Regions from separate parts of the Vreelandella titanicae genome, predicted to be linked through region 2. Evidence: riboswitches for the same ligand, from Rfam matches in the RefSeq annotation. Region 2 holds a riboswitch; each other region holds the start of a gene.

Region 1 (7,418 bases), 2.0 Mb from region 2:
TGAGGGCTGGATGGAGCGCCTGATTAGCGCCAGCGACTACAACGGGCCTATGGTCACCGCGACCGATGGTATTGAACCGCTCTCTTTCGCTGCACATGAAGAGCACGGCCATGATGATCATGACGAGCACGACCATGGGCACGACGACCATGACCACGAAGAGCATGCCGATGAGCACGCGGGGCATGACCATGGCAATCAAGATCCTCACGCCTGGCAGGATATGCACCAAGCCGAGGTGTATATCGCCAATATCCGCGATGGCTTAATCGCCGCCGACGCAGATAACGCCGATGCCTACCGCGCCAATGCGGAGCAGTATTTACAGGAAATGGCCGAGGTAGACGACGAGATTCGTGCGCTGATTGACGAGATCCCGGCCTCCACCAGCGTGATTACCGGCCACGACTCCTTTGGCTACTTCTCAAGCGCCTACGGGGTGACCTTCCTCTCTCCGGTAGGGCTTTCCACGGAAGCCGACCCCAGTGGCGCCAGCATGGCGGCGCTAGTGGATGTGATTGAGCAGGAGAACGTGAAGGCGCTGTTCCACGAGAACATGACCAACCAGTCGATCATCACCCAGCTCGCCGAAGAGACCGGCCTGCCCATTGCGGGCACGCTCTACGCCGATGCGCTGGCAGCAGAGGGCGAAGCGAGCACTTATCTGGGTATGATGCGCCACAATGCCCACGTGCTGCACGACGCGTTGGCCCAGCCGGGTCATAACGACCACGACCACGACCACGACCACGACCACGACCACGACCACGACCACGATGATCATGGTCACAGCCACTAAGCAGTTAACGTCAATAGTGCTGCTCAGGCATTAATGGCCGTGAGCAGCCACTCCCGGAAGGACGCCATGGCGTGGGTTTCGGGGCGTGTCTGCAGGCGAGTCAGCCAGTAACCGCCCAGACTGACAGCGGTGTCGAAAGGCTGTACCAGTGCGCCGCTGTTTAGTTGGCGGGGAAACATCAGCGGTGGCGCCAGCGCCACGCCTGCCCCTTGTAGGGCTGCTTCCACCATGGCGATGGAAGAGTCAAACACAATGCTGTTGGTCATCGGAAAGCTGCGTGGTAGCCCTGCCGCCAATAGCCACTCTGTCCACTCATCGGCGCGATAAGAGCGCAGCCAGGTTTCCCCCAGCACATCGGCTGGGGTGTTCAGCCGCGCGGCGATATCGGGTATGCACATTACCGAGAGTGACGCCGGTAGTAGCGGCTGTGCCGCGGTACCGTGCCAGGCCCCTGTGCCAAAGCGGATCGCAAAATCCAGCCCTTCGCCGGCAATATCCGCGCGGTTGTTATGGGTGGAGAGCCGTAAATCGACGTAAGGGTACTGGCGCTGAAAGTCTCCCAGTCTCGGCAGCAACCAGCCGACGGCAAAAGTCCCCACCACGCCGACGTTTAATACCTCCCGATAGCTGCTCTCGCCCACCCGCTCCAGCGTGTGGGCTATCTGGTCGAATGAACTCTTCAATACCGGCAGCAGCAGTTCGCCCTCCTGAGTAAGCATTAGCCCCCTGGGCAAACGCTTGAACAGCGGCACCTTCAACAGCGTTTCGAGCAGCTTAACCTGATGGCTTACCGCCGCTTGGGTCACATGAAGCTCTTCTGCCGCGCGGGTAAAGCTTAAATGCCTGGCCGACGCCTCAAACGCGCGCAGCGCCTTCAACGGCAGGTAGGGACGCACCACCTTGACCCCCAAATTTTTCTAATGGCTTATGCAAAATATCGCTGTTTGTGAATTGCCGCAGCGCGCCGTAAGTTAACCACTGTCACGGGCTTTGCGACTGGAAATAACTCTCCGCCCTCTCTCGGCATTATTCACAACAGGATTTTGGTATGCGTAAGATGTTAGCAGCAAACTGCGGCCTTATCATGACAGGTTCGCTTCTACTCAACGGCTCTGCTTGGGCCTCCGGCACGCCTGAAAGCGCCGACATTGAGGCCCTGGTGAACGATACTATCGCGCTTTTGATGGCCGAACACCGTATCCCCGGCATGGCGGTCGCGCTTAGCCTCAACGGCCAACAGCACTACTTTAATTATGGCCTCGCCAATCAAGAAGCGGGGATTCCAGTCACCGATGAGACGCTGTTCGAACTCGGCTCTGTCAGCAAGATTTTCACGGCTGCACTCGCTGGCTATGCCCAGACTAGTGGCGCCCTCTCGCTTTCCGACCCGGCCAGCCGCTACCTGCCTGAGCTTGAAGGCAGCGCCTTCGATGAGATCACGCTGCTGGAACTGGGAACCTACACGGCGGGCGAGCTGCCGCTGCAGTTCCCTGAGTCGGTTCAAAGCGAAGAGGCAATGATCGACTACTACCGCCAGTGGCAGCCTGAATCCTCCCCTGGCAGCCACCGGCTCTACTCCAATCCAAGCCTGGGTCTGTTCGGTTATCTCGCTGCACAAAGCCTTGACCAGCCCTTCGAGATGGCGATGGAGGAGTCGCTGTTCGCCCCGCTAGGGCTTGAGCATAGCTACTTTCAGGTGCCTGAAGCGCAGCAGGCGAACTATGCCTACGGTTACTCTAAAGAGGATGAGCCCATTCGGGTGAACCCAGGCATGCTGGATGCCCAAGCCTACGGACTGAAATCGACTGCCGCAGACGTACTAACGCTGGTGGAAGCCAATATGAGTGGTGCCGAGCTTAATGAGCCACTAAGCCAAGCCTTGGCCGCTACGCGCACGGGGTACTTTGAGGTCGGCAATATGACCCAAGGATTGGGGTGGGAAAGCTATGCCTACCCGGTGGCGCTCAATCAGTTGCTGGCAGGCAACTCGCTTGAGATGATTTTGCAGCCCAACCCCGCCAACCGCTTAACCCCACCGCTAGCCCCCAGGCAGGAAGCGCTCTATAACAAAACCGGCGCTACCAACGGCTTTGGCGGCTACGTGGCTTTTGTACCCAGCGAGCAAATCGGCATTGTGCTGCTGGCTAACCGCAACTACCCCAATCAGGCGCGCATCGAAGCTGCACACCATATTCTTACCAAGCTGACTGAAACCCCCTAAGCAAGCAGCCAGACAACCTGATGCCGCCTTCGTGAACTGCACCCTAATCGTTGGATATTCATCCAATGGTTGGGGTGTTTTTTATGGCGATATAACGAAGATCAAACAACCGAAAGTTGCATTTTTTGCTGTCGATAAGGAGACTAGCACCCTCCCCCGTCACTTACCTTCACTGCGAAGAGCCCTTTCCCATGCGTCTAAACGCCGATTTTAGCCACTTTGCCTGTGTTACCCCGGAAGAGTATCAGTGGGTCGATTCCCCCAGCGCGGGGGTAGAGCGCATGATGTTTGACCGGATTGGTGATGAAGTTGCTCGCGCTACCAGCCTTGTGCGCTACGCCCCCAATACAAAGTTTGAGCGGCATACCCACGGCGGCGGCGAAGAGATTCTGGTATTGGAAGGCGTGTTCGCCGATGAGCATGGGCGCTACGCGGCGGGCAGCTACTTAAGAAACCCCATTGGCACCGGCCATACCCCGCAAATTGGCGAGGAAGGCGCGCTGATATTTGTCAAACTGCACCAGTTTGACCCCAACGACACGCTACAGTTGGCAGTGCCAGCGCATCGGCTGCCCTGGCAGCCTGATCGACGCCCGCGCATTGCCTATAAAATGCTGCACACCTACAAGCAGGAGCGCACCAGCCTGGAGCGCTGGTCGGCGGGCACCTCCATTACCTACCCCACGCTGCTGGGCGGGCTGGAGTTTTTGATTCTGGAAGGCACACTGAGCGATAGCGAACAGAGTTACACGGCAGGCACCTGGTGCCGCTACCCCAGCGGTTCTGCTCCGGCACTTACCGCCGGTGATGATGGCGTCATGATGTACCTCAAACGCGGCCATCTGCCAGCCGCTTAGCTTCGCGACATACCCAGGAACGGCAGCAGCGTAAGGGCGGCAATAAGCCCCACTGCTAGCAGTACTAACACGACCTGCACCGGGTGAGCGGCCAAACGACGCCACAGCGTCTCCGCGTCACCCCGCTCAACCGCCGCCTGGTGCTCGCGTTGGGCGCGCTCAAGGCGCTCCGCCTGGTAGGCCTCTAACGCCGCGATGGCAGCGTCGTGCTGATGTGGATTGCGCAGCCAAATCGCGTCAACGCCCAGGCGGAAAAAGCCCGCCTGGGTTTCATAGGTATCAAAGCCATGGGCAGCGAGCAGGTCACGCACCTCCATGGCCTCTTCGTCGGTCACATGGCGCAGCCGGAACAGTAGTTTAGCCATTGGCGTGCCTCAAGAGTCGCTCTTCCCCACCATCAGGTCTGCCTGAATCACTTCGATCCAGTAGCCGTCCGGGTCTTTAACGAAGATAACATCTTTCATCTTGCCCTGATCGGAGCGTTTGACGAAGGTGACGTCATGCTCGTCGAACCACGCCTGGGCCGCTGCCAAATCCGGTACGTTGAAGCAGATATGCCCAAAGCCCTGGGGTTCGGCATTGCCATCGTGATAGGCGAAATCTTCCTGGTCTTCAGTCCCCCAGTTGTGGGTCAGCTCCAGCAGCCCTTTCTGGCTAAACGTCCAGGCGGTACGCGCTTGCGCATCGTCCGGAACGCTGTCGCTGGGTTCCAGGTTGGCCAGGAAGTAGAGCGAGAACTGCATCTCTTCGAAATCCAGCCGCCGCATCACCTGCATACCAAACACTTTTGAGTAGAACGCCAATGCCTGCTCAGGGTCTTTCACCCGCAGCATGGTGTGGTTTAAACGAAACCCTTGAGTTTGGGGCGGCGTAGCCACGACGCCGGGATGCTGCTCGCCTTGAAAACTCATTTTGCTCTCCTATCGCTGATGTTGATCATTGAATCCATTGAGCTTCACGTACCGCTTACCATGGGGGCTTTATGGCCATAATAACAGCCCTTACAAGCACGTAGGCAGTGTCGTATCGAGGTACCGATAAGCGCACTGGCAATACTAAACAAAAACCCTACACTTATTCTTCATAAGCTTTACAAAAAGCAGTTCCCGCAACATGAGTGATGCCCCACCTTTGAGGCGTCCACAGGAGTTTTCCATGAGTGCGATCGATATGACGCTGGGTGACCACCTGACGCTAAAACAGCTTTCCAATGCGCTTCACAACGGTTTTTCGCCGATTGTTGAAGTCGAGTCGATGGATGGAATCTACAAAGTGCGTTTTCACCATGCTAACGGCGTGTCTGAGCTGAGCGATAACAAGGGCCACGTCAGTACTTTTCTGGGCACGGGCGAAATCCGCGATACCCTGGGCCAACTGGGCTTGACCCACGGCGTGCTAACCTTCGCCGACCAGTGTGGTGACGAGATGATTGGGGTCGAGGGTAAAGCGATGACACCTGATGAAATGCTTACCTACGGTACGCGTATTTCGTTTCGTTAGATTGCTATCGTCCGCATCCGGGGCTTTACAGGGCTACTTCAGGCAAGGATAGTAATCCTTCGACAGGGGCGCCCTCCGTTACGGTTGGGCTGAGAAGCACCCTTTGAACCTGAACCGGATAACACCGGCGTAGGGAGTCGTGGTAACGCTTACCACCTCCCTGCCGGGAGGATGCTATGACCCTACGCCCGCTTGGCGATTACCTTGAGACGCTGCGCTCAGTGACACCGCTGGTTCACTGCATGACCAACTATGTGGCCATGAACAGCACTGCCAACCTGCTGTTAGCCACCGGCGCGTCGCCCGCCATGCTGCATGCGCCTGAAGAAGTGGCTGAATTCACGGCTATCTCCGCGGGGCTGTCGATTAATATCGGTACGATCTCTGCCCACTGGGCTGACGCTATGCTCACCGCCACAGCGACTGCCGATCAGCATGCCATTCCCTGGGTATTAGATCCCGTCGCCGTTGGCGCCACGCGCTATCGCCAAACGCTGTGCGCGAAGCTGCTGGCCGCTAAACCCAGCGTGATTCGTGGCAATGCGTCTGAAATTCTTGCCCTTAACGGTTTAGCTAGCCAAGGCCGCGGCGTGGACGCCACAGCCGCCACCGACCAAGCCGTGGACGCTGCAATAGCATTAGCGCAAAAACACGGCTGTATTGTCGCGATGACCGGTGAAAGCGACTGGGTGACGGACGGCACACAGCACTACCGCATTAACGGTGGCCATCCTTTGATGCCCCGTGTAACAACGCTTGGCTGTGGGCTGAGCGCGCTAGTGGCGGGATTTGTGGCTGCCAACCGCGACGCCCCACTGGGTGCAACGGCAGCCGCGCTGGCCTGCTTTGCGGTCACAGGAGAGCGTGCGGGCAGCCACGCCAACGGGCCTGGTAGCTTTCAAGTGGCACTGCTGGATGCGCTGTATCAACTCACCCCTGACGACCTCACTACTTATGCCCAACTGGAGGCAATCCATGCCGCTTGATCTATCGCTCTACTTGGTCACCGATGCCACGCTCTGCCAAGAGCATGGTTTGGAACAGACGGTTGAGGCAGCGGTAAAAGGCGGTGTCACCATCGTGCAGTTGCGTGACAAGCATGCCAGCGACGAACAGATGATTGCCCAAGCCAAACGGTTAAAAGCGCTTCTGGCGGGCACCGGTATCCCGCTGATCATTAACGACCGTTTGCAGGTGGCACTAGAAAGCCAGGCAGATGGCCTGCATGTCGGTCAGAGCGACGCAGCCGTTCAGCAAGCGCGCCGGGTACTAGGTGAGCAAGCGATTATCGGCCTGTCGATCAATACTATCGCCCAGCTGCAAGTCTCTCCGTTTGAGCTACTCGATTATGTCGGGATTGGTCCCGTGTTTGCCACCGAGAGCAAACAAGATCACGCCCAGCCCATCGGCTTTGGCGGTTTAGCGGCGCTGGTCAAGGCGTGCCCACTGCCCAGCGTGGCCATTGGTGGGCTGAAAGCGGATCATGCGATTAGCGTACAGCGCGCGGGAGCGAACGGTTTAGCGGTGATATCGGCCATTTGTGGCCAGCCCGACCCTTACCAGGCAGCGCGCGCTTTTCAGATTTTCCAAGCCGATTCGGCGTCATGAATCAGTTAGAGCATATCGTCGCTTTTGTGCGGGTAGCCGAGTTGAGTAGCTATACCCGCGCTGCTGAAGCGCTGGATATTTCCCGCACTCGCGTATCCCGCCAGGTCATGGCACTGGAAGAGACATTGGGCGCGCGACTGATACAACGCACCACGCGACGACTACATCTCACTGAGGCCGGAGAACGCTATCTAGTCCGCGCCCAAGGGATACTGCAAGCGCTCGATGAGGCCGCCGCCGAGGTGGGCCAAGGTACCAGCGATGTGCGTGGACGGCTGCGCGTTAATGGGCCGATGAGCTTTGGTACCCGCTACCTAGCGCCGCTCGTCGCCCAGTTTATGCACACCCACCCCGCGCTAGAGGTGCGCCTGGATTTGAACGACCGCCGTGTCGACCTGCTTGAAGAGGGTTACGACGTAGCGATCCGTATCGG
Region 2 (7,418 bases):
ACGTGATAAAACTGATCAGCAGGCACAGCGATATACTCAGCAAAGCCGCCGTCGGCTCCATGGCCATAGTAATCCGGGGTTAGATTAATATCACGGCGTTCATCGGCGTAAATATTAAAATCCAGCAAACCTCGCTGACCAATGCGCTCAGCGTCAACGCCCTCTCCCACCGCCACTATGCGGCCAGCGACGTCGGCGCCTTGAATACGCGGGAAAGTTAAGGTTGGCGTACCTCCCATGGCAAAGGACGTGACATCGCCTTTGTCCTTGGTAGGGTACAGCCCTTCACGCGCTTTGCGATCCGTGTTGTTCTTCGCCGTGGCGGTCACCTGCACCAGCACTTCGCCCGCCTTGGGCTGCGGCGTGGCGACATCCTGATGGTATTCCAGCTTTTCGATACCGCCATGTCCGATCAAAAGCATAGCAGCCATTGTGGTGGGCACCGTGTGTGTTGTCTCGGCCATGGAGTGACTCCTAGGTTGGGCTAACGTCAAACTGCTAAAAATAGATTAGCTAAAAACAGGGACGCCAATCAGTACTGTGTGCAAGTAAAAGGCAAACACCACATACGCTACCAAGCCGACGAGTACGGTAACAATGGTGGCCATTTTATGGGTGCTGACGGGCGCGGGCGGTGCAAGACGGCCACGTTTTTTGGCGGCTTTGAACGCCAGGATAGCCCAGATAAGAAAGGCAGCAAAAAAGATAATATCACCCAAGCGACCGTTGGCCAGCAGGTGAGCAAAAGCCCAGACTTTCACCGCCAGCATCATCGGATGGCCAAGTTTGGCCTTAATCGCGTTATGCGGAATGTATGCCGCCACCAGCATAATAAAGGCCGGCACCATCAGCAGCGCCACCGCATGGCGCATTCCCATTGGCGGGTACCAGATATAGATGGGATCAAGGCGCATCTGGCCAAAACCGTATATAGCAATGGCCAGGCCAACGATGGATACCGCCGAATAGGCGACTTTCCAAGTGGTTTCGCCATGTTTCGCAATCTGCTGCTGACGCCAGTTTTCAGCAAAGATACGTACAGAGTGGCTGCCTAAAAAAATCAGCAGCCCGATAATCATAATCGTCATGGAACAACTCCCAGTGAAAACCCTAGTCGACGGCTTTATGCCTTATAGTCTTGGTCGCTGGAGAGGATGCCACACTCAGCCACCGACCACCTATGCATGGGTCAACTTTTTGTTTCCTGGAGTCGTTCTATGGGGAGACTAAACCCCGTCCTTAAAACCTGTCCTTAAAACCAATGCTTGCGCTTAAATAGCCAAATCATGACACCCGCAATACCCAACATGGCTCCCCAGACAAAAAAGTAGCCATACTGATAACGCAGCTCGGGCATATTTTCGAAGTTCATACCGTAAATCCCGGCAATAAACGTGAGCGGCACAAAAATCGCGGTAATCACCGTGAGCACCCGCATGGTGATATTTAGCTGGTGGGAGGAAATAGAGATATAGCCATCGATTAGGTCACCGCAAATGTCGTAGTACATTTGGGTCAATGTGTAGAGGCGTTCGAAGCGATCCGCTACATCGTTGATGGCGTGCAGGGTTTCGCTCTCTTCCCGCGGTAAATGCTCATAGTCATAAGCGGTGAGTTCTTGGGTAATCCCCTGGTGGTAGCTAAAGATGCGGCGCATTTTAACCAGCCGGGAACGGTAAGTGATGATCTTGCGCATTAGCACATCATTACCATTTTCCAGCAGCTCGTCTTCCAGATCGCTTAACGCCGTTTCGAACTCAAGCAGGCTATCGATATAAAAGCCCGCAGAAATATACATCACCCGCAGCGCGACATGTTCCGGCGAATGGGCCAGCAAGGCTTTACCGTGCTCGTTGAATAGCCGTTCTATGGAGAGCGCTTGGCCGGGGTGGAGGGTGACCAGAAATCGCTCCCCCACAAAGAAACAGACCTGTTGAGGCAGATAGTTTAGTTCGGCATCAAAGGAGGAGATGCCACGATAAATAATCAAGGTGTGATTATCAAACTCTTCAATTTTTGGCGGATGGCGCTCTTTGTGGGCATCTTGAATCGCCATGGGGTGAAACTCAAACGCCTCTAAAATCGCCCGCTCGCTTTGTTGGGACTCGCCCTGCATATCGATCCAGATATGGCTGCCAGGCGTCGCCTGCCAGACAGCCAACAGGCTTTCATCCCCCTCGTGGGTCTCACCTTCAGGGGTAGTCAGAAGAGTTCGAATCATGGATGTCCTTGCGAATAGCTAGCGTTAAGTAGGCTAACAGCACACTCACCAGCGTTGAGGCGATTAACGCCCCGACGAATGGCCCCAAGGTAGGGACACTGCCCGGAAAACTGGCGGCCACCATCCCGGCGACCAAGCTTCCTTGGCTTAACCACCCTGGGAGAATGGCACCCAGCAGCCCCGCGATGCCACCTACAATGGCGGCCAGTGGCGTCATTCGTTGCCACAGGCCCAACAGCACAGGTACCACAATGGCAGCACACAGCAGGTCGGCAATCAAAAACAGACGCAGTACTGACAACCCCTGCAAGGCAATTAATACCACCGGTACCATTACTACCACTGTCACCCAGCGGGCAGCCACCAGTGATACGCCCTGCTGCTCGCTGCGCGCGACCACCAACGAGGCAATACCATTTTGCAGCGTATCAACGCTGGAGGCCACCAAGGTCACCGCTAATACCAAGGCGGGTAGCGTCAGCCAAACAGGAGCATCACTTAACAGGGCAAAAAATGGCATCGGCGGCTCGCCTAATGGCACACCACTCATCGCGGCCAATACACCCAGACCACCAATCACCATGACGACGACTACCGTCATTGCGCCACCTAACCATGCCCCGCGCCCCAGGCTTTGATCGTCTTGAGCGGCCCACACGCGCTGCCAATAGCCTTGATGGAAGAGATTGGCCGCGGTAACCGCGATCACTAGCGTTAACGCTACGCTGAGCGCACTGGTGATGGGAATGGCAGGAAGCGCAGCCTCGTTGGGAATAGTGGGAAGCCGCCATAGGGCCATGCCACCGACCACACACAGCAGTACCAGTAACAACCACGCCTGCCAACGGTCAGTGGCAAGGCTGGCCCGTAGACCACCTGCCGCAGTATAGATGAGCGTGGTAAGCGCCACGCCAATAATCACCAGTGCGGGGGGCACATCGGAAAGCAGCGCGGTAATGGCGCCAATAGCGGTTAGCTCGGCAGCTAAAAAGCACGCCATATAGGCGATTGATACCAGCGTTACCCAGCGCCTTACACCAGGGCCATAGCACGCTTCGGCAAACTCGGCGATGCTGCGCCCCTCGGGCAGCGCCCGGCGAATCTTCGGCCCATACAGCCCCAAGACGATAAACGGCAGCGCAGAGCCTAATGCATAGCCTGCCAGGGCCAGCGGGCCAACAAAGGCGCCGATTTCAGGAGGAGCAAAGAGAATCCATGCGCCCATGCCGGAGGCAAGGAAGGAGAGCCCCAGGGTAGATGCCGTTTGCGAGTTACGGGCGGTGACATAGTCATCAAGTGGGCCATTCACCCAGCGAGCCCGGAGGCCTAAGTAAGCAAAGCAGCACAGCGCCGCACCAAGCACGGCTAACGTTAGGTAAAGCATGTCGCACTTCCTCCGCCGGTACGAACCGGATCAGGTTCCAGGGTCTGCGTAGCCGCATCTCAGCCCTTTTATGCAGGGCTCCCCTGGCGACAGTGAATGTAGGTGTTTTGCTAAGCGCTTTTTCTAAGTACGTTTTTGGGTACTGTTCGAAGCGCTGTCTCAAGAACTATTCTCAATCAAAATCATAGCTTAGTAAAGTTAAGGTGCGCTGGTCGCCTCTTAGCGAGGCACTCGCCCCATCAGGTAGAACTCCTCATTGGGTGGCGTACCTGCCAGGGTAACCAACCGATTCGACAAGCCAAAAAACGCCGCGATCGCGCCTATATCCCAGCAATCCTCTTGACTAAAGCCTACTTCCAGCAGGCGGGCAAGCCATTCATCAGTCATTTCACCCACATCGATGGCACAGTGCATGGCGAAATCGAGCATCACCCGGTGGCGCTCGCTAATCGGCGCCACCCGATGGTTGATCGCCACTTGGTCAGCGAGTAGCGGGTCTTTACTGTAAATGCGCACCAGTGCCCCGTGAGCAACCACACAATATAGGCAGCGATTACGTGCGCTGGTAGCCACTACAATCATCTCTTTTTCGGCTTTGGTGAGGGTATCTGATTCGCGCTCCATCAACGCATCGTGATAGGCAAAAAAAGCACGAAATTCAGCAGGGCGATGGGCCAACATCAGAAAGACATTGGGCACAAAACCCGCTTTACCCTGAACGGTCAAAATGGTACTGCGAATATCGTCAGGCAGGTCATCCAATGTTTCAGGCACGTTAAAACGACTTAATGATGAAGACATGCTCACCTCTTTCTTGTTAAGTTTAGCCATCTCATAAAAACGGCTTAGCGGTTGTGTAACAAAAAGCTGAATTAAGAGGCTTTTATTCAGCCGCCCTACTCGCCATACTGAAGATTCGTTCTGTGACAAAAAAACATGCGCTACTCTTAATAAACAGTTCGTTCAAAGGGACACTGTCATGAGCCATAACGAAGCCAAGGAACATACCCCCGGTCGTCTAAACGAGCTGTTTACTGACCCTTACCGAGCATTTGAAAATGATACCGATGAGCGTCAGCTGCACATTCGTATAATGCTACATATGCTGCTTGCCCGCCCAATGACACGGGGTCAAATGACACTTCGCGTCATTCATGGCTGGGAAAATGGCGGCTGTGAGCCCGAAGACCTCCAGCATGTCGACTATACTCTTGATGGCGTTCCTGACTTTAAGCGCGCTGTACAAGATTTTGAACACGCTTCTAAGCACAACACGCCGTTACCTGCCGACAACAGCGCCATTCTTGCCGCCCCGCTTGCCAATGCAATTGCAGACGCCGAAGCCGAAGGGCAAGACCTTACCAACGATATTCGCGAGACCCCTGCGCGCTGGCCAGCCTTTGAGGGTGGTTTGGCACTATATACGCTGTTTAAAATGTACCATCGGCTGATTTATGGCGAAGATGACACCTACCGCTGCACGCAGTGTGTAACTCCGCTGGGAATGCGCGAAATACATGAGTTTCACCTTGAAGAGGGTGAGTTTGCTCTGCTCGTCCCCCCCGCTGAACACTTTATGGGTAAGGAGTCGCTGTTAGTATTGCATGAAAGCCAGCTCGGCCCCATTGAACAGCTGCTTGAAGAGAGCCTTCCGCTGTTTGACAACTTTTAAGCCAGCCACCTGGCTTGATCTGCCAAGCGGTTAACCGACCTCGTTAGCAACTGGCCCCGCTTAAGCGGAGCCAGTTAGCGCCACTTTTTTAACCCAGCGAAATCGTGCTATTAATACCGCTGGAAACATTCTCGGGTTCAAACCAACGTGCCGTTACGGTTTTTGTTTGTGTCCAGAATGCAATCGCCTGCTTACCATTGGGCCCTAAATCGCCCAGCTTTGAAGCCCTTGACCCGGTGAAACTAAAGTAAGCGACCGGTACGGGGATTGGCACGTTAATACCAATTTGTCCAACATCGATATCGGTTTCAAACCGGCGCGCTACCCAGCCTGAGTTAGTAAAGATGGAGGTACCGTTGCCGTTGGGATTGGCATTGATAAAGGCAATCGCCTCATCCAGGGTTTCAACACTGACCACACACAGCACGGGGCCAAAAATCTCTTCGCGATAAATGGTCATATCGGCGGTTACATCGGCAAACAGGGTCGGCCCCACGAAGTTACCGTTGGGGTAACCCTCTACCTGAACCTTGCGACCATCAACCATCAGTTTGGCGCCCTCTTTCTCCCCTGCATCGATTAAACGTAGTACACGATCACGGGCAGCAGGTGACACCAGCGGGCCCAAGTCCGCATCAAGCTGAGTGCCTGGGCCTACTTTCATTGCTCGCGCCGCATCTACTATATCGCTTAGCCACTCGCGTGCCTCGCCGACAAGCACCACTACCGAGTTCGCCATGCAGCGTTGGCCCGCAGCGCCAAAAGCTGAGCCCAGCAGGTTGTTGATCGCTTGACTACGGTTAGCATCAGGCATAACCACACAGTGATTCTTGGCGCCCATCATCGCCTGCATGCGCTTGCCCGCCGCTGCTGCACGGTTATACAGCAGCGACCCCACATGGGTAGAGCCGATGAACGAGAGCGCTTTGATATCCTGATGATCGGCAATTTGATTGGCCACGTCCGGGCCACCGTGCACTACGTTGAGCACGCCCGCTGGGATACCCGCTTCATGGGCTAGCTCCACTAAGCGCATGGTGGAGCTGGGATCCTGTTCGGAGGGCTTAAGCACAAAGGTATTTCCGGTGGCAATCGCCAGCGGGAACATAAAGCAGGGCAACATAATCGGGAAGTTAAAGGCGGTAATCCCAGCCCCCACCCCCAGCGGCTGGTGCATGGTGTAAACGTCTACCTCGTTGGCAGCGTTTTCGGCTAATTCACCCAACTGCAACGAAGTAATCGAACAAGCGTGCTCTACCACTTCCAGACCACGACCCACTTCGCCTTCCGCATCGGGCAGGGTTTTACCGTGCTCTTCAGTAATCAGTGCCGCGAGTTCAGCGGTATTGTCGCGAATCAGCGCTTGCAGCTTGAGCATAATGCGCATGCGCTTCCCCAGCGGCACTTTACGCCACTCCTTGAACGCTTCTTTGGCACTACTGATAGCGCGTTCTACTTCGTCAGCGGTACAGAACGGCACTCGAGCCACTACTTCTTGCGTCGCAGGGTTGACCACGTCGCGCCACTCCTGGCTCTGTGACTGGACGGGCTGGCCATCGATATACATGGGAATTTCGCGAACGGACATAGCGTTGCTCCTATTTATGGTTGTGGTTGTTATGGTTGCGAGTATTAAAAAAAGCTGTTTTTAAAACGCATCGCGGTAAGACAAGTACACAGGGTATAGCAGCAAGTTGACGTTAACGTCAACCAAGTATCTCATGAGTAAACAAAATCTACGCCAGAACGTCAATTAGCCTTTCCATTGTGATACCGCGCTGGCTATGCTTCGGCTAATCAGTGTGCCGCAGGCTTGCGGATCGCCCACGGCGAAAGCGCGTGTTTAAACACAGGGAATTATCTATGCAGACCTTTCACTGCCGCTGTGGCAATCCGCTGTTCTACGAAAACACCCACTGCCTTGCCTGTCAGTCAGAAGTAGGCTGGTGCCCTGCTTGTAGCAATATCGTGGCTATTGAGCCCTTGGATAACGGCGGCTATCGCTGTACCCACCCGGGTTGCGATACAGCGCTAATGAAGTGCCACAACTACGCTGTTGAAAACGTATGTAATCGGCTGGTGGTGATGGAACACGGCCAAGCGGACACGCTCTGCGACTGCTGTCGTTACAACGAAGTAAT
Region 3 (7,418 bases), 2.3 Mb from region 2:
GTCCAGTGGCCCCCTTTTGCTTGTGTAGATATTCGTATAGTTCTGATACTGGCTTGCTTGCCGTGCTGGCAACCGCGCCGATTTAGTCTTTATAGCTTGGATCCAGCGCCTCAAGCGTGCGCAGGTGCGCGGCCCATTCGAGTTCAAGATCGCCGTCTTCATGAATAGTCTGGTCGTATTGGCGCGCCACGTGGCGCGCCACCTCTTCTGGCACCAGCCGTAAGGGCTGGCCAGTAGACTGCGCCGCCACCTGTAGCTCACAGGCACGCTCAAGATAAAACATATTGTTGAACATCTCTGCAGCCGACGCACCGGTCGTCAGCAGGCCATGGTTACGCAACACCAATGCCGGGTTGTCGCCAAGGCTTGCCACTATTCGCTCACGCTCAGCCAGGTCCAGGGCAATGCCTTCATAATCGTGGTAAGACACCCGTTCGTGAAACTGCAGCGCAATCTGGTTAAGCCGTGTTTCAAGGCCCGACTCCAGCGACGACACCGCCACGCCAGCGCGCGTGTGAGTATGCATCACCCAGGCCGCATGGTGGCTAGCAGTATGAATCGCGGAATGGATGGTGAAACCAGCCGGATTCACTTGTTCTGGGCTGTTATCAATCTTATGGCCATCAACGTCAATCTTCACCAGCGAAGAAGCCGTAATCTCCTCCCAACGCCAACCGTAAGGGTTGATCAGGAAACGTCCCTTCTCACCAGGCACCCGCGCGGTAATATGGGTGTAGATCAGATCCGTCATGCGATAGTGGGCGGCCAGACGATAGCAGGCTGCCAGCGCGATGCGGGTTTCTTGTTCGGCGTTGCTCTTCGTGGTGCGTTGAGGCTTATCGAGACTCATCAGGTGTTCCTTTGCAGCAAAGTGATTGTCATGCAACGTGTTTAGCGTTTACGTCAGTAACCGCGCGCCCGATCAACGCCCATGGCAAGCGGCTGCCCATCGCGAAGGGCGCGGGCGGTGTCGACAACCTGCCCTGCGACCACCTCTGGCAACGAATCACTAGCAATGTGTGGCGTGATGCGTAGGCACTCATGCTGCCAGAAGGGATGATCCGCAGGCAGCGGCTCTGCACGGAACACATCCAGGCTCGCCCCACCCAAATGGCCGTGTTCGAGCGCTAGGAGAAGATCGTACTCGACCAAGTGCTCACCCCGACCGATCTGCACCAACCAAGCGTCTTTGGCGAGCTTCGCGAACAGCGCCTTGTTAAGCACGTTTTCAGTGGTAGCCGTCAGTGGCAGCACATTGATCAGATAATCGGCGCCATCCGCTGCCGCCATGACAGCCCCGTCACCTGTCAGATAGGTCACGCCTTCAACCGGGGCTTGTGGCTCGCTGCGGCAGGCTACGTGTATAGAAAAGCCAAGCGCGGCCACCGCTTTCACCACGGCGCGCCCCATGGTGCCGTGTCCCAGCACCGCCACCTTTCTTGATGCTGGCGCGCGCATCGTCAATGGCGCCCAATGCGCCTTGGCAGCATTTTGCTCCAGGGTGGTGAACTCACGCTCACGATGGAGCACCTCATGCGCGGCAAAACCCGCCATCAAGTCGGCCTGATGTGGATCCCGCACCCGGGCGATATGTACTTCATCGCTCAGGCCAGGATGCGCCAGCAGGGCATCAACACCGGCACCGATAGACATCGCCAGCTCAAGATTAGGATAGCTCTCGAAAGCCTCGTCATTGGGCAACCAGCAGATCGCAAAACGCACATCTTCGGGGTTATCGATCTCATGGGGATGGCGCAGGACGACATCACTCGCTTCATCGCGCAAGGCGTTACCATAAATGGCATCAAGGTCGAGCGAATCACTGAGATAGACGCCTAAAATCGAGTTCGTGTTGGTCATGCAACTTCCTACGGTTCACATTCGAAATAGCAGTGGCTGTAAAACAGCCACTTGTTACTCAACTGTATAATAATTCACGTACCGATGCCATGAAACGCCATTACAGCACCTAAACTCTCATCGCTGTAATGATGCTAATAAATTGTTTCCCGATAACTTTCCATGTCATACACCCTTGCATCTCCCTCACCCGCCTCCTACACTCCACCAACGAACAGCTTGACGGGGTGCCGGTGAAATCCGGCTGAGATGGCGCAGGGCGTAGCAATTAATGCTGCCGAGCGCTGATCCCGCAGAACCTGATCCGGCTAATGCGCTGCTACTTACACAAGTTCGCAGCGAGGGTACCGGCGTAGGGATCAAGCGATGGCCACGGCTGCTCTCTCACGATCGCACGCCGCCCTTCTGCGCCACTCCCTCGATCTTTTTCGCCCGCCCTCCGGATCATTACCACCGGAGGAGTCATGGGCTACCGCTTTACTGATCTCACTACCACTTGCCAGAAAGATTGGCGCGCCTATATTGAGCACGATTTTGTGCGCCAGCTAGGCACCGCCACGCTGCCCGAAGCGTCGTTTCGCCACTATTTAAAGCAGGACTACCTGTTTTTGATTCACTTCGCCCGCGCCTATGCGCTGGCTGCCTACAAAAGCCCCACCCTCGCCGATCTTCGCCAAGCCCATGAAGGCTTAAAAGCCATTGTGGATGTGGAGCTGGGCCTGCATGTGGGCTTTTGTCAGGAGTGGGGGATTTCCGAGCAAGAACTGGAGGAGCTTCCCGAAGCCAGAGCGACGCTTGCCTACACCCGCTATGTGTTAGATACCGGCAACCGCGGCGACCTGCTGGATTTGCACGTGGCGTTGGCCCCCTGCCTGGTGGGCTACGGCGAAATCGCCAACTGGCTAAACGCCCAGCCTTCCACCCTGCGCGGCGCGCAAAACCCTTACGACGCCTGGATAGCCATGTACGAAGGCGAGGAGTTTCAGGCCGCCATGCAGGCGGAGCTTGAATGGCTGAATATCCGCCTTGCCGACATTACCCCCGCCCGCTTTGCCGAACTGAGCAAGATCTTCCGCGACGCCACCCGCCTGGAAATCGACTTCTGGCAGATGGGCCTAGAGCTGATAGACCAAGACCTCACCCACTAATTCAGCAAAACAACACAAGGAAACAACCGTAATGACTAAGACCGTAACAAGCAAAACCAGCCACTTTTTAGCCGAAACCGCCCAGGTCGATGCCGCCGCCATTGCGCCGCTGCCCGGCTCACGTAAGGTATATATCGAAGGTTCGCGCCCGGATATCCGTGTGCCGTTCCGGGAAATTTCACTGTCGCCGACCAAAACCACCGGCATTGATGAAGAGAACCCGCCACTGCTGGTGTACGACACTTCAGGCCCCTATAGCGATCCGGATGCTAACAATGACCTGCGCCGCGGTCTGCCGGAACTACGCCGAGCCTGGATTGAAGAGCGTGACGATACCGAATTTCTATCAGGCCCCACGTCTGATTACGGCAACCGCCGCGCCAACGACCCGACGCTTGCCCAGCTGCGCTTTGATCTAACCCGCACACCACGCCGAGCAAAACCGGGCAAGAACGTGACCCAGCTGCACTACGCCCGCCAGGGCATTATCACCCCGGAAATGGAGTTTATCGCCTTGCGCGAAAACCAGCGCCGTCAAGCGCTAGGTACCGCTGAAGTAGAGCGCATTCTGGGCCATCAGCACAAAGGCCAGAGCTTTGGCGCCAGCCTGCCGGAAGAAATCACCCCTGAGTTTGTGCGTGATGAAGTCGCCAGAGGGCGGGCGATTATTCCCAATAACATCAACCACCCAGAAAGCGAGCCGATGATTATTGGCCGTAATTTCCTGGTCAAAATTAACGGTAATCTGGGTAACTCAGCGGTGACTTCTTCTATCGAAGAGGAGGTGGATAAGATGACCTGGGGCATCCGCTGGGGTGCGGACACCATTATGGATCTCTCCACTGGGCAGAACATCCACGAAACCCGCGAGTGGATTTTGCGCAACTCTCCGGTGCCGATTGGCACAGTGCCTATCTATCAGGCGCTGGAAAAGGTCAAAGGCGTGGCCGAAGACCTCACCTGGGAAGTCTTCCGCGATACGCTGATCGAGCAGGCCGAACAGGGCGTGGACTACTTCACCATTCACGCGGGCGTACTGCTGCGCTATGTACCGCTCACCGCCAAGCGGGTCACCGGCATTGTCAGCCGCGGCGGCTCGATCATGGCCAAATGGTGTTTGTACCATCACCAGGAGAGCTTCTTGTACACCCACTTCGAGGAGATCTGCGAGATCTGCAAGCAGTACGATGTGGCGTTCTCCCTCGGTGATGGCCTGCGTCCTGGCTCAGTGGCCGATGCCAATGACGAAGCACAGATGGCGGAGCTAAAAACCTTGGGCGAGCTGACCCATATTGCCTGGAAGCACGATGTGCAGGTGATGATCGAAGGCCCCGGCCACGTGCCCATGCACCTGGTGAAAGAGAACATGGATAAGCAGTTGGAATACTGCGACGAAGCGCCCTTCTATACCTTAGGCCCGCTGGTAACCGATATAGCCCCCGGCTACGACCACATTACCTCGGGCATTGGGGCGGCGATGATCGGCTGGTTTGGCTGCGCCATGCTCTGCTACGTCACCCCCAAAGAGCACCTGGGCCTGCCCAATAAAGACGACGTCAAAACCGGCATCATTACCTACAAGATTGCTGCCCACGCGGCGGATCTCGCCAAGGGCCACCCGGCAGCGCAGCGGCGGGATAATGCACTCTCTAAGGCACGCTTCGAGTTCCGCTGGGAAGACCAGTTCAACCTGGGGCTAGACCCGGATACTGCTCGGGAGTACCACGACGAAACCCTGCCCAAAGACTCCGCCAAGGTGGCACATTTCTGCTCCATGTGCGGACCAAAGTTCTGCTCCATGAAGATCAGCCAGGAAGTACGTGACTATGCCAACGAACATGGTCTAAACGGCGATCAGGAAGCGGTGATGAAAGGCATGGAAGAGCAGGCAGAGAAGTTTCGCAACAAAGGCAGTGAGCTGTATCAGGAAGTTTAAAATAGCGACTTACTGAACAGCATTGTGACTATATGTGGCCCTTGAGTCTTAGCAAAACTCAAGGGTCACATTAATATCTAATCGCCACAGGCCAGCCACTGAATTTGCTCTAAGAGTATTTAAAAGTAATTACCGTCCAAGTAGATTAATTATACATTGCTCGTGTATGATTCTCATTTGCGCAGCGCTCTGTTCATAGCGTTTTATTTAAAACCAACACCATTCAAAGAACCGATTCCAGATGAAAACCAAACTTTACTTGGCGGTAACCGTTGCTCTGCTTAGTGCAGGCATGTTAACTGGCTGCAGCGATGATAACGAACCAACAGCCGCAGGCACACAGGAGGAAGCGCCGAAAAATAATGCAGCTCTCATGCTGAAATATATTCCGGCTGACTCTCCCTACTTCATGGCAACACGTGAAGCAATGCCTGAACAAGATGCTTTTGATCGTTATCAACGCATGCAGCCCAAGGCTAGCATTGAGTCTAGTCTGGATGAGCTACGCGAGACACTGCCCGAGATAGACGATGAAGTGATGCATTCGTTGATGACGGTATTGATCGCCATGAGTGAAGAGCTGGTCGATGTTGAAACGCTGGACGATGTCCATGCGCTGGGCCTGAAAATGAACCCTCAGGCCGCCCTCTATGGGTTGGGTATCTTGCCTGTTTTACGTATGCAACTGCAGGATGAAGATGCCTTCCGCGAAACGCTGCAACGCATTTTGACCAAAGCAGACATTAACCTGAGTACGGCCACCACCAACGACACCGAATACTGGGTGCTGACGCCTGAGGGGCCCGTCAAGGCGATTCTAGCCATTGACGACCAGCAACTGCTGGTGTCTGTGGTACCACAGAATGCTAGTGACGAGCTGCTAGCACAAGTGCTGGGTAACACTCTGCCCGACAGCAGCATCGGTGATACCGATGCACTGGCAGAGCTTGAAAAGCGCCATGGCTTTACACCTTACGGCGCAGGGAAAATCGACTCCTCACGCCTACTTAATGAGCTGAGCACCCCCACTCACTCAGGTACTCAGGCACTGATGGAAGCGGTTGATGCCGAGCAATTGGATTTATCCGCCTGCCAGGCAGATATCGACCGTATCACGAACCGCTTCCCTGGCCTTGTAATGGGCTCGCGCGAGAACGATCTTGACCGCATGGAAATGAACCTGATTCTAGAAACCGATGAGGATATTGTCAGCGACCTGCGCACTCTGACGACTCAGGTGCGGGGCCTAGGTAGCACAGAAGGTATGGCCAGCTATGGCTTAGGTCTGAACATGCCGCTGTTGGTTCAGACCGTTCAGAAATATGCTCAGGAAGTGCGCCAGAACCCCTTCAGCTGTGATGAACTACAAGATCTGAACAGCTCCTGGAATGAGATCAACATGGCGATTAATAACCCGATCACCATGATGATTGGTCAGTCACTATCTGGCTTCAGAGCTCGTATCAACAGTCTGACAATGACAGACGGCGAACCTACCATGACGGGGCTCCTGACGCTTGCTTCACAAAATCCTCTTTCCCTGCTTTCTGCCGCAAGCTCTTTCGCGCCGGAGTTAGGGACTCTAGGGCTTGAACCCGGTGGGGAAGCCAAGCAAGTCGAGAGCATGATGCTGCCCCCTGAGGCACCGGAACTCTACGCCGCCATGTCTGACACGGCTATTGTACTGGGCGCTGGTATCAGTGATTCGGCGACACTGCAGAAAGAGCTGGAAGCCCCTGCCTCAGAGCGCAATCTGCTTGTTCATGGACACATAACAGGCGAGTTCTACCACTCACTGGCCGACTTTGTGGAACAGATACCATCAGATGATTTGTCAGCGTCCGATATTGATATGCTCAAGCAATATGGTGACATCTACAAAAACATGGAGTACTGGTTCAGAGTAGATGACGCTGGCGTGGAAATGAGTTTATCGCTGGAATTAAACTAAGATCAGGCCGCTTCAATAATGCGAAAAACCTGCTAGTGGGTTAGCGGTTTTTTCGTTTGAGCAAGACAACTGTTTAAAACCACTTAAACGCCAACAGGGGGCCGAAGCCCCCTGTTGGTATCAGTGTTACATAACTAGCGCTGTTTTTTCTGGCTCTCCTTGGCGTCGCCTTTGCCTTTTTGCAGTTCGCCTTTAGCCTGCTGGGCCTTACCTTTGGCTTCAGTTTTAGCGCTTCCTGTTGCCTTGCCCGCGGCTTCTTTCACTTTTCCCGCTGCTTTGTTGGCCGTTCCTTTCGCTTTATCTTCTTTACCAGTTGCCATGACGAACACCTCTAATCCGTTAGTAGGGAAACACATCAAATCACACGTCGACACATTCATCAGAGTAGCCTTTATTAAAAAAGTTGCGCTAATTAATTTAGGCCGGGTTGTTGGCGGGTAACCGCGTTGGTGCCCAGCGGTTCAACACGAAGTGCAGGGAAGCCATAGCCAGAAGCGTAAGAACCAGTGCCACACTCATGGAA
Region 4 (7,418 bases), 1.6 Mb from region 2:
TTTTCCATGATCCCGGCTTGCCCATGAGTGATGCATCTTACCGTGACGCTATCTTTTCGACACCCCTTGACCGAGTCGCGCGGTTCTCTTTCGACGAAAAGGTGGTCGCCTGCTTTCCTGACATGATCCGCCGATCGGTACCCGGCTACGGGCAAATTCTTGGCATGTTGAGCTTAATTGCCCAGCGCCACCTGCGCCATGGCGCCCATGTCTATGATCTAGGCTGTTCGCTGGGCGCTTCCGGCCTTGCGCTGGCAGGGGCGCTGGCGCCTGACGCCTTTCGCTATACGGGCGTTGACCTATCGCCCGCCATGGTCGCCCAGGCTCGGCAAACCTTTGCTGACGAGTGCCCAGCGTACGCTATGCAGGTCGAAGAAGCCGACATTCGTACCCTAGAGTATGCGTCTTCGGGCATGATCATTCTCAATTTTACCCTACAGTTTCTACCCGCCGCCGACCGCGATGCACTACTGGCGCGGCTTTATGCAGCGCTGGAACCCGGCGGCGTGCTGATCCTCTCGGAGAAAACCGTCGACGCCGACGAGCGCGACAACGCCTGGCGGGTAGAACGCTACCACGATTTCAAGCGCGCCAATGGGTACAGTGATCTGGAAATCAGCCAGAAGCGCACCGCTCTTGAGAACGTACTGGTGCCGGATACCCTCGATGCACTTCATGGTCGTTTGAAACAAGCAGGTTTTCCACGTTCGATGACCTGGTTCCAGTACCTTAACTTTGCCTCGCTGATTGCGTTTAAGGAGGGTTAAAGGTGGCGCCACTACCCGACGATCATCGCGCAATTTATCAGGCGTTTTTAGATCAAGCCACGCTGGATGCCTCGCTAACGCCCTGGCTAGCGAAGCTACCCGAGCAGTTAGCTCACGGGCTTGACCGTAACCGCCACGGCGATTTATCCGCCTGGGAAAAAGCCGTGGCCAAGCTTCCGGCGCTGCCCGCTGAGCGGCGCGTGGATTTAAACAGCGACACCGTCAGCGTTGATCTTGATCTTAGCGATAGCCAGCAGCGCCAATGCTTTAACCTGCTTAGAAAGCTTGCCCCGTGGCGTAAAGGCCCTTTTCAGCTAGGCGGCATTTATATCGACACCGAGTGGCGCTCTGACTGGAAGTGGCAAAGAGTGGCGCCACACCTGGCACCGCTAAAATATCGCAAAGTGCTCGATGTGGGTGGCGGCAGCGGTTACCACGCTTGGCGGATGGCCGGGGCAGGTGCTGCTTTTGTGCTAATCATCGACCCTTCGCCACGTTTCTACTGGCAGTTTCAGGCAGTACGCCACTTTGTGGGTGATGCGGATGGCGGCAGAACGCAGTTTTTACCCGTGGGCATTGAAGATGTGCCTGAGAATCTGGGCTTTTTCGATACGGTATTTTCCATGGGCGTGCTCTACCATCGCCCTGCCCCGTTGGAACATCTTCAGCAGCTAAAAGCCGCGTTGGCGCCGGGCGGCGAGCTGGTACTGGAAACATTGGTAGTCGAAGGCGACGAGCAGACCGTATTTGTGCCCGGCGAACGTTACGCCGCCATGCCCAACGTCTACTTCCTACCCTCTTCTCAAGCTCTCTGCCACTGGCTGGAGCGCTGCGGCTTTACCAACGTGCGCGTGGTCGATGAAGCCGTTACCACGTTAGACGAGCAGCGCTCGACGGAGTGGATGACCTACCAATCGTTGGCTGATTTTCTCGACCCCAACGACCGCACCCGCACCATTGAAGGCTACCCTGCACCGCGGCGGGCGGTGATTTTGGCGAATAAGCCGGGCCAATTAGCCGTTAGCCAAGTGTGCGAAGAAGGTGTCAAAACCGCCCCGGCGTCCGCCAAGCCGCCGCATTGAATTGCCCCCCCAAATATTGACTTATACTAAAACTCATAGTAACAGTAACTTTTCCGAGGGGTGCCTGTTATTCAGGCTGAGATGGAGTTATCCAAACCCTTTGAACCTGATCCGGCTGATACCGGCGTAGGAACGGACATAAACCATATATGAATCTGTTTTGACACCTACGCCTGTATTATCCGAATCTCAATGCAGGAGTGTATCGTGTCGCAAGGTAACTCAACGCCCGCTAACGCATCTACGCTCAGTAGTACCTCCCCTTTTAACACGTCTGATAAAAACCGCCTGAACTCCGTACTTGCCAAGCCACGCTTGGCAGCAATCGCCGTAACTCTGCGTAATAATGAAGTTCTCCTCGTCCAACGCAGTAAAGAACCTCAACGGGGCACTTGGGGCTTCCCCGGAGGATCAGTGGAACCGGGAGAAAGCCTACATTGTGCAGCAAAGCGCGAATTAATGGAGGAAACCGGTATCACAGCATTGGTAGGACCGTTAATTGATGTAGTAGAAGTAATCGGATATGACCCAGAGGGAAGTCACCACCACTTCGCCTTGGTTGCCCTTTTATGTCACTACGTTGATGGCGAGCTACGGCCTGGTGATGATGCTGCGGACTGCCGCTGGGCGAAAGTTATAAACGGAAAACTCAACTTCAATGAAGCCTTAGCTGATCACGTCGCAGATACTGTCGTGAAAGCCTTTAATTTGCACAGTTTGATCGTCAAAGAAAAATCAAACGCGATTCACAGCTCCAATTCAGCTTTTTAAACTACTCGCCATCATTCGTATCAGCAAAATACGCCTCTTTGTCCACCGAAAGAGATGAATATAATGATGCACAAACATTATACGAATTTCACCAGCCTCTACAGAGATACACTGCATAAAATCTGCTTTGAATATGAATATGTTAACTCACCTAGAGGAAATAAAGAGCGAGAACTCATTGGCTTCAATATCCGACTCGACAATCCTCCTGATCGTTTTTGTCTAAGCAAAATACGCAAACAAAATATTGTTTTTAATTATGCAGAAGCGTTATGGTATTTATCAGGTAAAAACGACTTAGCATTTATTTCCTGGTACGCCCCTTCAATGCAACGCTACAGCCCAGATGGTATAAGCTTACCTGGTACTGGTTACGGAGCTCGTCTTAAAAACTTTGGTGCAGACACGCTCGATCAAATCGAACGAGTGATTGATATCCTTAAAAATGACGATCCCGACAGTAAGCGCGCTGTCCTTCAAATATTTAGTGCGGAAGAAGATCTTTATCGACGCAATATCGACGTTTCATGTACCTTGGGTCTTCAGTTGCTACTCCGCGAAGAAAAGTTGAACATGGTCAGCTATATGCGTGCAAATGATGCCTACGTTGGCATGCTGAACGATATTTTCTCTTTTACTTTCTTGCAAGAGTATATTGCTGCCCGCATAGGCTGCAAAATCGGTCACTACACACATCAAGTTGGTTCTATTCACGTCTATGAAAGCACACATGAGCGTGCGCTTGAACTTTTGAATAGTAATGAAACTATACCCCAGCCAGGCACAGTACCTTTAATGCCAATTGGCACCTCCCCGACTACCATACGCAAACTATTGGAATATGAGTCAGAGATCCGTAGCGGCTTGTTGACGTTTAATGATATGGCTAATCTTAACCTAACGACGTATTGGCGAGATGTGCTGATGTTGTTCTGGATCTATCGCCAAATCAAGATAGGGAATGCGCTGCCTCAAAAGGCGTTAGAGATAATTAACCCCTACTATCAACCGTTTCTTATTAATCGCTGGGGATAGTACAAGCATTCATACATGAGCAAATATTAGGGGATTTATTTTTATGAATACTAATTGGACTGAACAAAATATCGCCGAGCTTTTTGACGCTTATGATGATTGGGTGGAGAATGCTTTTGGCTATCAACCACTCATCGCGGAGTTAACCTGCTCTTATGGCAAGGGAATTAGTGTATTGGACTACGGCTGTGGCAGCGGCAAAGTGTCCAGAAGATTAAGAGACGACGGATTCGACTATGTCACCGGTGTTGACATCTCTCCAACAATGATTGAAAAAGCAATATCCGCAGGCACTAACCGTCTTCGCTTTGAGCAAATCCATGGTCCAAATTTGCCATTTCCTGATAACAGTTTTGAAGCTGTCATTAGTTGTTTTCTGTTTATTAACATTCCCGAAAGACGTGAACTAGTACGCATCACTACGGAAGTAATGCGCGTACTTAAACCTGGCGGCTCCTATTACATCCTCGACACTCATCCTCAAACCACCGGAGTCGATTATCCGACCTACCGCAATGGAGAGCATGGTATTTCCTATCAAGACGGAGATAATCGCCCAGTCTACCTCACGATACCGGGAAGGCAGCAACCATTAGAGATTGTCGACAAACAATGGGGTTTATCCACATATCGAAATACATTCGCCGCAGCGGGGCTTTCACTAACCACAGAACGTAATCTACCATTTGACAATTCGCAGTTGCCAGTTCATACGAATGAATTCCGCACTCTACAGGACACAAAACCCTATATTCTACTGCGCGCCACAAAGCAATAAAGACAGACAATAGGTATTAACTAAGTGCCTATGAAAAAGTAAATCAGGTATAAATATCTAGTAAGCTACTGATTTTTTTATAACCTTTAATGCACGAAAAATTATGCATAGACACTTAGTGGCACTGAAAACACAGCTTCAATACACGCTCACCGCCGCAAAATCACCAGCCAGCGCCCCAGGTTCATAACACTGGCCAGCGAGGCGGCCACGTAGGTAAACGCGCAGGCGGTGAGTACGTGCCGGGCACCGGGCATATCGTAAGGCGGGACGTACTCTTTCAAGAGCGGCAGCGCCCGGTTAAAGCTGGCATCAAACTCAACTGGCAGGGTCACAAAATGCACCAGCGCCGCGGTGCCAAAGCTGATCACCGCCATGGCAATTACAATGGCTAAACCACCCGGCAGACGCGTCAATAAAAACAGAAAAGGTGCAGCCATCATCAGTACAGCGCCGAGTTTCTCAGCTTTTTGGGCAACGCCGACTAAGCGGCTACGCGCCAGTAGCGGCGCGTAACCCTGGTGATGCTGAATGGCGTGCCCTACTTCATGGGCAGCCACCGTGACGGCCGTTAGCGAACGCCCATCGTAGTTATCCGGAGAAAGACGTACGCAGCAGGTTTCAGGGTCATAATGGTCACCGAACTCAGTGCGCTCAACGCTTGCGCCCTCAATCCCCAGTCGGCGCAGCAAGTGATCGGCAAGCTCTGCACCCGTCCCCGGGTAATCGTCACGACCGCGGGTATGGCGTTTAAGCACCCACTTAGCCCAAACATTGGGGAGCACAAATACTGCCAGCGCAAAAATGATCAGCACAACAACCATGGCAGCTCCTATCTACAAATAACCGTCGTTAAACACACTTCTTCGTAGCGTACTTTTACCATGGGGACTGACTTGGCAACAGCGTTATGCGGGATCGTTGCGGTGCTCCTCAACTTCGCGCTGTACTGCTGCTAAGCCGTGGGCAGAGATATCGCCCTGGGCGTGGGCGTGTTCGGCAATCAGCACGCTATCCGCGGCGAGCACTAAATCACACTGGGTGCCGGCCAACTCATCCCGCAACCGCTGGATCGCCTGCTCGCGCTTGGGGTTTTTATCCACTTGACGAATATAAATCGCTTTAATCCGATCTGGGTAGGCTTTCACTATCTCGGTATACACTTCTGGATCGTGTTGACCGCTATCGCCAATGAGAATACACGGCATATCATTATAAAGCGTCAACATACGGTCGATCAGTTCGCGCTTATGCTCTTCTGCACGGCGCGGCCAAGGCTTGCGCAAAGAGATGCCCCATTCGCGTAAAAAGATAATCGGCCCAACGGGGATGCGATTGATCTGAAAAAAGGTTTCGAGCATTTCGTATATCGCCCAAGGGCCACGGGATACATACAAAATGGGCCGCTCGGCACGCTCACTAACGCCACGATGTAAAGCTTGATAAAGCGGCGCAACACCGGGGAAAGCGGTGCGGCGATGAGGTTTTTTAACAAATAAGCGATAAAGCATTTTGAGCTTTTCCGCCACCCCGGTAAACATAACGGTGTCATCAATATCACTGATGATCAGCAAATCCGCCTCTGACGGAGGTACATAAACTTCTACGTGAGTACGTACCGGCGCCTGCCCCGAGCAATGCACTAAAATATCGGCGCGGTGCCAGGAGACATCAATGGGCAGGGTGTGACTAATCGGTAAGTGGACGTCGAAATAGCCATCTCGATCCGTGCCGACGCAGAGCTTATTTTCGCCGATGTGAATTTCTACCTGCGCATCGGCCAGCCCCCGGCGTAAAACGCGCCGTGCCACGTCCGCAGTATCGCGTAGCATGCCATGGCGAGGAATGGCTCGACCTAGTGCGGCTTGGCGAAACACCCGGCCCATGACAAAAACTTCACGTTGGGAACCATAGCCGCGGTAAGGATGAACCACCATTCCGCCGCGGCTACTGTCTCCTTTGATAGGTTTGGCAATAACGTGGACAAGCCTTTTGATAAAGCTTGTCCACTGACGCAATACGCTCATCAAGCGTGTTGACCGGAGTGACGCCCTTCCTGCAGCTCTTCGAGTAACTTGGCGTTAAAGGCATCCAAGTCCTTCGGCGTACGGCTGGTCACAAGACCGCTGTCCACAACAACTGGCTCATCGACCCACTCAACGCCGGCATTGCGTAAATCTTGCGCGACGCTGTGTACCGAGGTCATGCGGCGGCCTTCAACCACGCCCGCATTAATTAAAATCCACGGCGCATGGCAAATAGCAGCAACAGGCTTACCTGCCTGGAAAAACCCTCTTACGAAACTCAACGCATCGTCGTTGATGCGCAGTTCATCGGGGTTGAATAAACCACCCGGCAGTACCAAGGCGTGGTAGTCAGACTCACTGGCATCAGCAAGGGCTTTATCGGCTTCATAGGTGTCGCCCCAGTCGGTTTCCGCCCAAGCGCGGACTCCTTTACCGTCGGGGGTGACCACATGAACCTCAACACCCTCTTTCTGTAAGGCGGCGCGCGGTACGCTCAGCTCAGACTCTTCAAAACCAGCTGCGGCTAAAATAGCAACACGCTTACCGTTTAGTGCTTGTTTCATCATGCTCTCCTTTTCGTGATGATTTGCGTTAGTAACGCCCCACTAGTGTGGCGTATATTGAATCAGGGTCAAGCTCTCCTACTGACGCCGCAGGTTAGCGAATAGCGCGCTAGGCGTTATGCACAATCCTTCCTAGTTCAGCAATATCATAACCTCCTAACTGTGTTGCCCTCTCGGCAAAACGCGCTTGATGAGCAAACGCCAACAGGCGCTGTATTGAAGGTTCGAAATAACTGCGCCGCTGCATAATTAAATCAAACGGCTCATCGCAAAGTGTAACGAAGCCAAGGTGCTGGCGATGGGCGGCGGCTTCAACCCCCAGCCCAACATCTGCCTCACCCTGCCCAATGCTAAGCGCCAAATCATCTTCACTTAAGGAGGCATGGGGCGCCCAG

What was found. A riboswitch is a leader RNA that binds a small molecule or an ion and turns the genes downstream of it on or off. The one in region 2 is predicted to bind thiamine pyrophosphate.
Region 1: another riboswitch for thiamine pyrophosphate. It lies ahead of thiM (hydroxyethylthiazole kinase); the one in region 2 lies ahead of HZS52_RS12115 (sodium:solute symporter family transporter).
Region 3: another riboswitch for thiamine pyrophosphate. It lies ahead of tenA (thiaminase II); the one in region 2 lies ahead of HZS52_RS12115 (sodium:solute symporter family transporter).
Region 4: another riboswitch for thiamine pyrophosphate. It lies ahead of HZS52_RS19740 (NUDIX hydrolase); the one in region 2 lies ahead of HZS52_RS12115 (sodium:solute symporter family transporter).

Annotation. Positions count from the first base shown of each region.
Region 1 covers NZ_CP059082.1:679,745-687,162, forward strand. Annotated here, with positions in the region: gene HZS52_RS03230 (metal ABC transporter solute-binding protein, Zn/Mn family) at 1-799, shown strand, start outside; gene HZS52_RS03235 (LysR family transcriptional regulator) at 823-1,698, opposite strand; gene ampC (class C beta-lactamase) at 1,848-3,020, shown strand; gene HZS52_RS03245 (cupin domain-containing protein) at 3,212-3,877, shown strand; gene HZS52_RS03250 (DUF6164 family protein) at 3,874-4,242, opposite strand; gene gloA (lactoylglutathione lyase) at 4,252-4,788, opposite strand; gene HZS52_RS03260 (hypothetical protein) at 5,033-5,377, shown strand; TPP riboswitch at 5,432-5,530, shown strand; gene thiM (hydroxyethylthiazole kinase) at 5,554-6,363, shown strand; gene thiE (thiamine phosphate synthase) at 6,353-6,985, shown strand; gene HZS52_RS03275 (LysR family transcriptional regulator) at 6,982-7,418, shown strand, end outside.
Region 2 covers NZ_CP059082.1:2,643,276-2,650,693, reverse strand. Annotated here, with positions in the region: gene HZS52_RS12130 (alcohol dehydrogenase catalytic domain-containing protein) at 1-464, opposite strand, end outside; gene HZS52_RS12125 (NnrU family protein) at 510-1,088, opposite strand; gene corA (magnesium/cobalt transporter CorA) at 1,253-2,221, opposite strand; gene HZS52_RS12115 (sodium:solute symporter family transporter) at 2,193-3,605, opposite strand; TPP riboswitch at 3,595-3,700, opposite strand; gene HZS52_RS12110 (peroxidase-related enzyme) at 3,825-4,406, opposite strand; gene HZS52_RS12105 (hypothetical protein) at 4,585-5,277, shown strand; gene HZS52_RS12100 (CoA-acylating methylmalonate-semialdehyde dehydrogenase) at 5,366-6,865, opposite strand; gene HZS52_RS12095 (zinc-binding metallopeptidase family protein) at 7,141-7,418, shown strand, end outside.
Region 3 covers NZ_CP059082.1:4,921,433-4,928,850, forward strand. Annotated here, with positions in the region: gene HZS52_RS22770 (class II aldolase/adducin family protein) at 83-850, opposite strand; gene HZS52_RS22775 (NAD(P)-dependent oxidoreductase) at 904-1,860, opposite strand; TPP riboswitch at 2,074-2,236, shown strand; gene tenA (thiaminase II) at 2,325-3,008, shown strand; gene thiC (phosphomethylpyrimidine synthase ThiC) at 3,040-4,944, shown strand; gene HZS52_RS22790 (hypothetical protein) at 5,186-6,895, shown strand; gene HZS52_RS22795 (CsbD family protein) at 7,030-7,215, opposite strand; gene HZS52_RS22800 (DUF2955 domain-containing protein) at 7,313-7,418, opposite strand, start outside.
Region 4 covers NZ_CP059082.1:4,267,142-4,274,559, forward strand. Annotated here, with positions in the region: gene cmoA (carboxy-S-adenosyl-L-methionine synthase CmoA) at 24-767, shown strand; gene cmoB (tRNA 5-methoxyuridine(34)/uridine 5-oxyacetic acid(34) synthase CmoB) at 770-1,849, shown strand; TPP riboswitch at 1,896-1,999, shown strand; gene HZS52_RS19740 (NUDIX hydrolase) at 2,057-2,620, shown strand; gene HZS52_RS19745 (thymidylate synthase) at 2,684-3,655, shown strand; gene HZS52_RS19750 (class I SAM-dependent methyltransferase) at 3,699-4,433, shown strand; gene HZS52_RS19755 (zinc metallopeptidase) at 4,583-5,257, opposite strand; gene HZS52_RS19760 (App1 family protein) at 5,342-6,460, opposite strand; gene HZS52_RS19765 (type 1 glutamine amidotransferase domain-containing protein) at 6,460-7,023, opposite strand; gene HZS52_RS19770 (helix-turn-helix transcriptional regulator) at 7,133-7,418, opposite strand, start outside.